2 linked regions of the Pokkaliibacter sp. MBI-7 genome follow. The protein of the gene in region 1 interacts with the protein of each later gene in a pairwise test. Links are inferred from orthologs where the notes say so. Each region holds a gene or a part of one and is shown on either strand. Other genes may lie near its edges.

What was found. The genes of interacting proteins can lie anywhere in the genome.
Region 2: the proteins of dnaQ (region 1) and dnaE interact in binary tests that used the Escherichia coli proteins (3 or more experiments, as listed by UniProt). The link is inferred for Pokkaliibacter sp. MBI-7 from one-to-one orthologs.

What each region holds. Positions count from the first base shown.
Region 1 is NZ_JARVTG010000002.1:1,924,665-1,927,565, reverse strand. What follows is about bases 1-2,832. They hold dnaQ (DNA polymerase III subunit epsilon), read left to right. Parts: upstream 1-990; coding sequence 991-1,674; downstream 1,675-2,832. Other genes in these bases: QCD60_RS28460 (2-hydroxyacid dehydrogenase), read left to right, coding at 2,739-2,832; QCD60_RS28465 (NAD-dependent protein deacetylase), read left to right, coding at 1,720-2,595; rnhA (ribonuclease HI), read left to right, coding at 398-862; QCD60_RS28480 (methyltransferase domain-containing protein), read left to right, coding at 1-408. In the rest of the region: more of QCD60_RS28460, read left to right, coding at 2,833-2,901. UniProt on the Escherichia coli protein: DNA polymerase III is a complex, multichain enzyme responsible for most of the replicative synthesis in bacteria. The epsilon subunit contain the editing function and is a proofreading 3'-5' exonuclease.
Region 2 is NZ_JARVTG010000001.1:4,221,794-4,225,864, reverse strand. What follows is about bases 70-4,071. They hold dnaE (DNA polymerase III subunit alpha), read right to left. Parts: upstream 3,759-4,071; coding sequence 270-3,758; downstream 70-269. Other genes in these bases: rnhB (ribonuclease HII), read right to left, coding at 3,834-4,071; QCD60_RS18645 (acetyl-CoA carboxylase carboxyltransferase subunit alpha), read right to left, coding at 70-163. Outside these bases: more of QCD60_RS18645, read right to left, coding at 1-69. UniProt on the Escherichia coli protein: DNA polymerase III is a complex, multichain enzyme responsible for most of the replicative synthesis in bacteria. This DNA polymerase also exhibits 3' to 5' exonuclease activity. The alpha chain is the DNA polymerase catalytic subunit.

The DNA of each region.
Region 1 (2,901 bases):
GACTTCGCCCGTCAGCCTCATCAGGTGCTGCGTGAGGCCATTCGTGCATTGATTCCTTCTGGCCATTTGGTGGTCGTTGGGTACAATCCTGCCGGCCTTACCCGCCTGCGGCGCTGGCCTGCGCTGAGCAAGAGCCGTCTCAATGACTGGCTGACACTGCTGTCTTGCCGGGTGGAGCATCGTCAGGGTCATTTTGTGCATCGTTTCAATGGCCCGGTGCTTAATTATTGTCAACATGGGTTGGCGGACTGGTTTGGCGTATTCAGCGTCACCGTCGCCTGCAAAGAGGTCAGCAGCATGATCCCGATTCGCCCCAGCTGGCGAGTCAGACCCCTGCTGCCAATGCCTGTGGCACGACCTTCAATGCGCAATCCCAAAGCTATGCGGAACCCCAAAGGTGACAACTGAATCTCAACGAGTAGTGATTTATACCGATGGCGCCTGTCGTGGTAACCCCGGCCCTGGTGGCTGGGGAGCCGCCATGCGTTACCGTGGCGTGGAGCGTACGCTGTGTGGCGGTGAACCACATACGACCAACAACCGTATGGAGCTGATGGCTGCCATTGAAGCGCTTCGGGCACTGAAACGGCCCTGTCCCGTGGATCTGTTTACCGACTCCCGCTATGTGCAGCAGGGTATTCAGAGCTGGCTGAAAGGCTGGAAAGCCAAGGGCTGGAAGACGGCCAGCAAGGAGCCGGTGAAGAACAAGGACTTGTGGCAGGCACTGGATGAGCAAACCCAGCGGCATGATGTGCGCTGGCACTGGGTCAAGGGCCACGCCGGCCATGAAGGCAATGAGCTGGCAGACCAGCTGGCCAATCAGGGACTGGAGCAGGCGCTGGCTGAAGAACGTGCCAGGTGATCTGATCTATTATTTCTGATGACCTGTTGCGTTGCAGGTCATCATCTTGATGTTCATCCCACCGCAATAATTTCCGCCCAGTCTGTTAGAGGTAGTGAGGCGGTGGAAGCAGGAGCAGAGCGAACCCCATGAGACAGATAATTCTGGATACCGAAACCACCGGTATCGACCCCCTGCAAGGCCATCGTCTGGTGGAAATCGGTTGTGTCGAGCTGGTGGACCGCAAGCACACCAACCGCCACTTTCACGTTTATATCAATCCTGAGCGAGAGGTGGACCCGGAAGCGGTGGCCGTCCACGGTATTACCGACGAATTCCTGATTGATAAGCCCAAGTTTGCTGCCGTTGTCGACGACTTTCTGGCGTTTGTAACCGGTGCCGAGCTGATCATCCACAATGCACCTTTCGACGTGGGCTTCCTCAATCATGAACTGAAGATGTACAACCCGGCGCTGCAGCGTATCGATGAGATTTGTACCATCACCGATACGCTGGCGATGGCACGCAAGATGTACCCGGGGCAGAAGAACAACCTCGATGCGTTGTGCCGTCGTCTGGGCGTCGATAACTCCGGGCGTACCCTGCACGGCGCCTTGCTTGACTCCGAGATTCTGGCTGATGTGTATCTGCTGATGACCGGTGGCCAGACCAGCCTGATGCTGGCGGGTGAGGGGGAAGGTGAGGATGATGCCGGTATTATCCGTCGGGTAGTGCGGAAGGCAGCCATCCCGGTGCTGCAGCCTACCGAGGCAGAAATGGCCAGCCATCGGCAGTTTCTCGGCAAAATGGGTGTGGATGAAAACGCCTGGTAAGCAAGCCGCGTGTTCAGGCCGGCCGGTCAGATAAAGGAAAGCAGCATGAATGGTCAGGACGCAGTAAGCAGTGAAGAGTCAGTGACAACGGCACAAAGCCGTGAAGCGCTGTTCGCCAGAACATCCGACTGGCTGCGCAGCCATCCTCGCCTGTTTGTGATTACCGGGGCCGGTATCAGCACCGCCTCGGGAATTCCCGACTATCGTGACCACGAAGGTAACTGGAAGCGCAACCCTCCCGTTCAGCACGCGGACTTCATGAAGCAGCCAGCCTGTCGTCAGCGCTTTTGGGCGCGCAGTCTGGTGGGCTGGCCGGTGATGTCGCGGGCGCAGCCCAATGCCGCACACAGCGCGCTGGCAGACTGGGAGCAGCGAGGCAGGGTGGAGTTGCTGGTGACACAGAACGTCGATGGCCTGCATCAGAAAGCAGGCAGCCAGCAGGTGGTCGATCTGCACGGGCGTTCCGCTGATATTCGTTGCATGTCCTGTGGCCTGCTGATGCCGCGGGATGAGCATCACCAGCACATGGCGCTGCTCAACCCGGATTATGCGGCCATGCGCGCGGACACCGCGCCGGATGGTGACGCGGATCTGGATGGGATCGATTTCAGTCGCTTCCGGGTGGTCGATTGCCCTGCCTGTAACGGCATTCTTAAGCCCGATGTGGTGTTCTACGGTGATCATGTACCCCGCGAGCGGGTTGATCGCTCTTTTGCTGCACTGGAGGCGGCAGATGGTGTGCTGGTGATCGGTACGTCGCTGATGGTGTTTTCCAGCTTCCGGTTTTGCCGGCGCGCCCATGAGCTGGGCAAGCCGATGATTGCCATCAATATGGGCAAGACCCGAGCTGATGATCTGCTGCATTTCAAACTGCCGCTGGCGGCTGATCTGGCCTTGCCCCAACTGTCTTCAGGTCTGTAACGCGGTTCGTTGAGCCAGTGCTCTGTGGTGTGGCGAACATTGCATGACCGATGTTGCGTGGTGCAGTGCCTGTACCACAGGGGCTGCCGGACGGTTATCTTGTTTCCCTACTTTTCTATCGATACCAAGGAGCGAATGAGCCCATGTCGAGTATTGTCTTTCTTGATGAAGCGAGTCTGGATTTTGGTGATCTCGATATGCGTGGATTGCATCTGCCGGGTCTGAGCTACGTGAAGTATCCCGGCACCCGGCCGGAACAGGTGCTGGAACGCCTGCAGGGGGCCACGGTCGCTATCGTCAACAAGG
Region 2 (4,071 bases), on another replicon or contig:
GGTTGGAAAATACCTGCTCTGTCAGGCTGGCGCTCTTTTCTTCCAGCTTGGCAATCTCTTCTGTGATGTTGAAGTCATTGCTGCTGCTCACCAGACGCAGTTCGTCGATTTTAGCCTGAAGATCAGCAATAGGCTGTTCAAAATCCAGATAGTTTGGGTTCATTACTCGTTTCCGCTAATGCAGCCAGCCCCTTGGGGCGTCAATAATGGCTGCCTACCATACGCTTTTCTTGCCTGGGAGTCGAGACACCCCGACCCGTTCAAAATTTTCAACGATAGACCAGTTTTACTGACTGTTTACCCAGCTGAGACGTCAGGGATAACAGCAGTTCATCCGCTACTTTTACTCGCCAGCTCTCACCACAAACCACAAAGGCCTCAGCTTCCTGCTGCTTGTAATGGATACGAATCTGGTTGCCTTCCTGATCCCGATAGGGAGCAAGCATGGCTTGAATCGCTTGTATCTCACGAGCCTGCAGTCCTTCACAGGACAGCTTGAGCTCAAGATGCTTGGCATGTCGGGCCCGTGCCTCCTCGATAGAGAGCAAACGCTTGGCACGAACACGCAAACCGCCACTGAAGTCATCCTGACTGACATCACCTTCAATCAGAATGACAGCATCCTTACCTAACACTTCACGATGCTGATGATAGAGTTCACCAAACACCGATACCTCTACCCTGCCAGTACGGTCATCCAATGTAACAAACGCAAGGGTTTCCCCCTTTTTGCTTTTCATTGTTCGAACCCCTACCACCAGCCCGGCAAGCAACTGACTTTCACGACTGGGTTTCAGGTCTGCCAGGCGCACTTTGACCATGCCTTTGAGTTCATGCTCATAAGCATCAATAGGATGTCCTGTTACGAATAGCCCCAACGTATCTTTTTCACCATTCAGGCGTTCCTTGTCGGGCCACTCCTCCAATGACAAATAGCTGGAGTACAGGGTGTTGTGATCATTGGCAGCAATCACATCACCAAAAAGATCAAACACACCACTGTCAGAGTTACGTGCCTGCTGATCAGCAGCCTGCAGAGCATCACCAATGGCAGCCCACAATACCGCTCTGCTCGGACCAAGTTTGTCCAGCGCGCCAGAGCGAATCAACGCCTCAAGTACTCGCTTATTAAGTTTCTTCGCGCCGACCCGCTCACAGAAATCAAACAGGTCAGTGAAAGCCCCGCCACTCCGGCGCGCCTCCACAATAGCTTCGATAGGTCCTTCCCCCACCCCTTTTATCGCACCCAATCCGTAGACGACCTCACCCTTGTCATTCACGGTAAACATGAAGTCGGAAGCATTCACGTCGGGCAACACCAACGCCAGCTTCATGTTGCGGCATTCCTCTATGAGAATGACGACCTTATCCAGGTTATGCATATCCGCAGACAACACTGCGGCCATGAAAGGTGCGGGGTAATGACGCTTTAACCAGGCAGTCTGGTAGGACACCAGAGCGTATGCTGCAGAGTGAGATTTGTTAAAGCCGTAGCCAGCAAACTTTTCTACAAGATCGAAGATGTTACCCGCCAGATCCAGGCTTATATTATTGCTGGCACAACCATCAAGAAATACCGAGCGCTGCTTGGCCATTTCTTCCGGCTTTTTCTTACCCATCGCACGACGCAGAAGATCCGCACCACCCAGCGTGTACCCCGCCATCACCTGCGGGATCTGCATCACCTGCTCCTGATAGAGGATGATGCCGTACGTAGGCTCAAGTACGGGTTTGAGCGACTCCAGCTGGTAGTCCGGATGGGGCCAGGCCAGCTCTGCCCGCCCATGCTTACGGTTGATGAAGTCATCCACCATGCCAGACTGCAGAGGACCCGGGCGGAACAACGCCACCAGGGCGATGATATCTTCAAAGCAGCTGGGGAGCAGACGCTTGATCAGCTCCTTCATCCCTCGCGACTCCAGCTGGAATACTGCCGTGGTATCACCTCGCTGCATCAGCTTGTAGGTTTCGCCGTCTTCTAGATCGATACGGGCAATATCCAGAGGTGCCTTGCCCTGCTTGGCATGGATGGCATTGATTGTCTCCAATGCCCAGTTGATGATGGTCAGCGTACGCAGACCAAGAAAGTCAAACTTGACCAGTCCCGCCTCCTCAACATCGCCTTTGTCATATTGAGTGACGAGCCCAGAACCATCAGCTTCACAGTAAAGCGGGGCAAAATCCGACAACTTGGTGGGCGCTATAACCACCCCACCCGCATGCTTACCAACATTTCGGGTAATACCTTCCAGTTTGTAAGCCATTTCCATGATTTCTTGCGCTTCTTCGTCACCATTAACAAAGTCACGCAGCGCTTCCTCTTGCTCCCAAGCCTTTTTCAGGGTCATCCCCACCTCGAAAGGAATGAGCTTGGACAGCTTATCGCCAAGGCTAAAAGGCCGCCCCTGCACACGAGCAACATCTCGCACCACCGCTTTGGCTGCCATTGTACCGAAGGTAATAATCTGCGATACCGCGTTACGCCCATAACGGTTAGCAACGTAGTCGATAACCCGGTCTCGATTATCCATACAGAAATCGATATCGAAGTCAGGCATGGAGACACGTTCGGGATTGAGAAAACGTTCGAACAGCAGATCATATTTCAAAGGATCAAGATCGGTAATTTTCAATGCATAGGCAACCAGCGACCCTGCACCCGAACCACGACCTGGCCCAACCGGAATACCGTTGTCCTTACCCCATTGAATAAAGTCCATAACAATCAGAAAGTAACCGGGAAAGCCCATCTGATTGATGGTATTAAGCTCAAAATCCAGCCGTTCGACGTAAAGCTGCTTTTTCTGTGCATACTCTGGGTCATTGGCATCCAACAGACTCTGAAGACGCCATTCCAGACCTTCGTGAGAAATACGCGAGAAAAAGGAGTTAATGGTCTCCCCTTCAGGAATCGGGTAGTCCGGCAGGAAGTAAGTGCCGAGTTGAATATCGATATTACATCGACGAGCAATGGCCACACTGTTCTCCAACGCCTCAGGCAAATCAGCGAACAACTCGGCCATTTCATCTGCACTGCGCAGATATTGTTGTTGTGAATACAACTTTGGTCGCCGCGGGTCGGCCAGCGTCATACTCTGGTTGATACTGACGCGCGCTTCATGCGCCTCAAAGTCATCTTCCTTGATAAATACCACATCATTGGTCGCCACTAACGGCACCTGGAATTTCTCAGCCAGCGCCACACAGGCGTGCAAGCAATTTTCCTCGCCCTTACGTCCGGTACGCTGCACTTCGAGATAAAAACGGTCAGCAAATACACCTAACCAGAACTGCAACATGCGCTCCGCATCAGCCTGCTTGCCAGCATTCAAGGCGATACCGATTTCGCCGTATGCACCTGCCGATAACGCAATCAGACCCGCATTCTTCTCTGCCAGCCATTCGCGCTTGACTATGGCAATCCCATTCTGCTGATTAAGCTGGAAGCTCTGAGAAATCAACTCCAACAGATTGGCGTAACCCTGCTTATTCTGGATCAATAACAGCATACGAGCAGGAGGTTCACCCGCTACCTCAGCCTCAAGCCAAATATCACAACCACAAATCGGCTTGATTCCCGCCCCTTTGGCAGCTTTGTAGAATTTGACGAAAGCGCAGCCATTGGAGCGATCAGTCAAGGCAACAGCAGGCATCCCCTTGTCCCTGGAGGCATTGACCAGATCCTTGACCCTGACCAAACCATCAACAAGGGAAAATTCTGAGTGAACACGCAGATGCACAAATGCCGGTGTAGTCATGACTAGCCTTGATTATGTTCTGAGTAAAAGAAAGAGAGTATATCGCTGAAACAGTGCGGCAGGCCTAAATGGCCTCTACGGCAGCGTATCCGACAAGAGTTTTTTCACGGGAGCAAAGCTGCGCCGATGTAAAGCCGTAGGGCCGAGGGCTCTTAACGCTTGCAAATGACTGACTGTGGGGTAGCCTTTATGCTGTTCTAGCCCATAGCCAGGGTAGGTTACTGCCCACTCTTTCATAGCTCGGTCACGACTGACTTTTGCCAGAATAGAGGCAGCACTGATCGCTTCGACCTTAGCATCACCACCGACGACA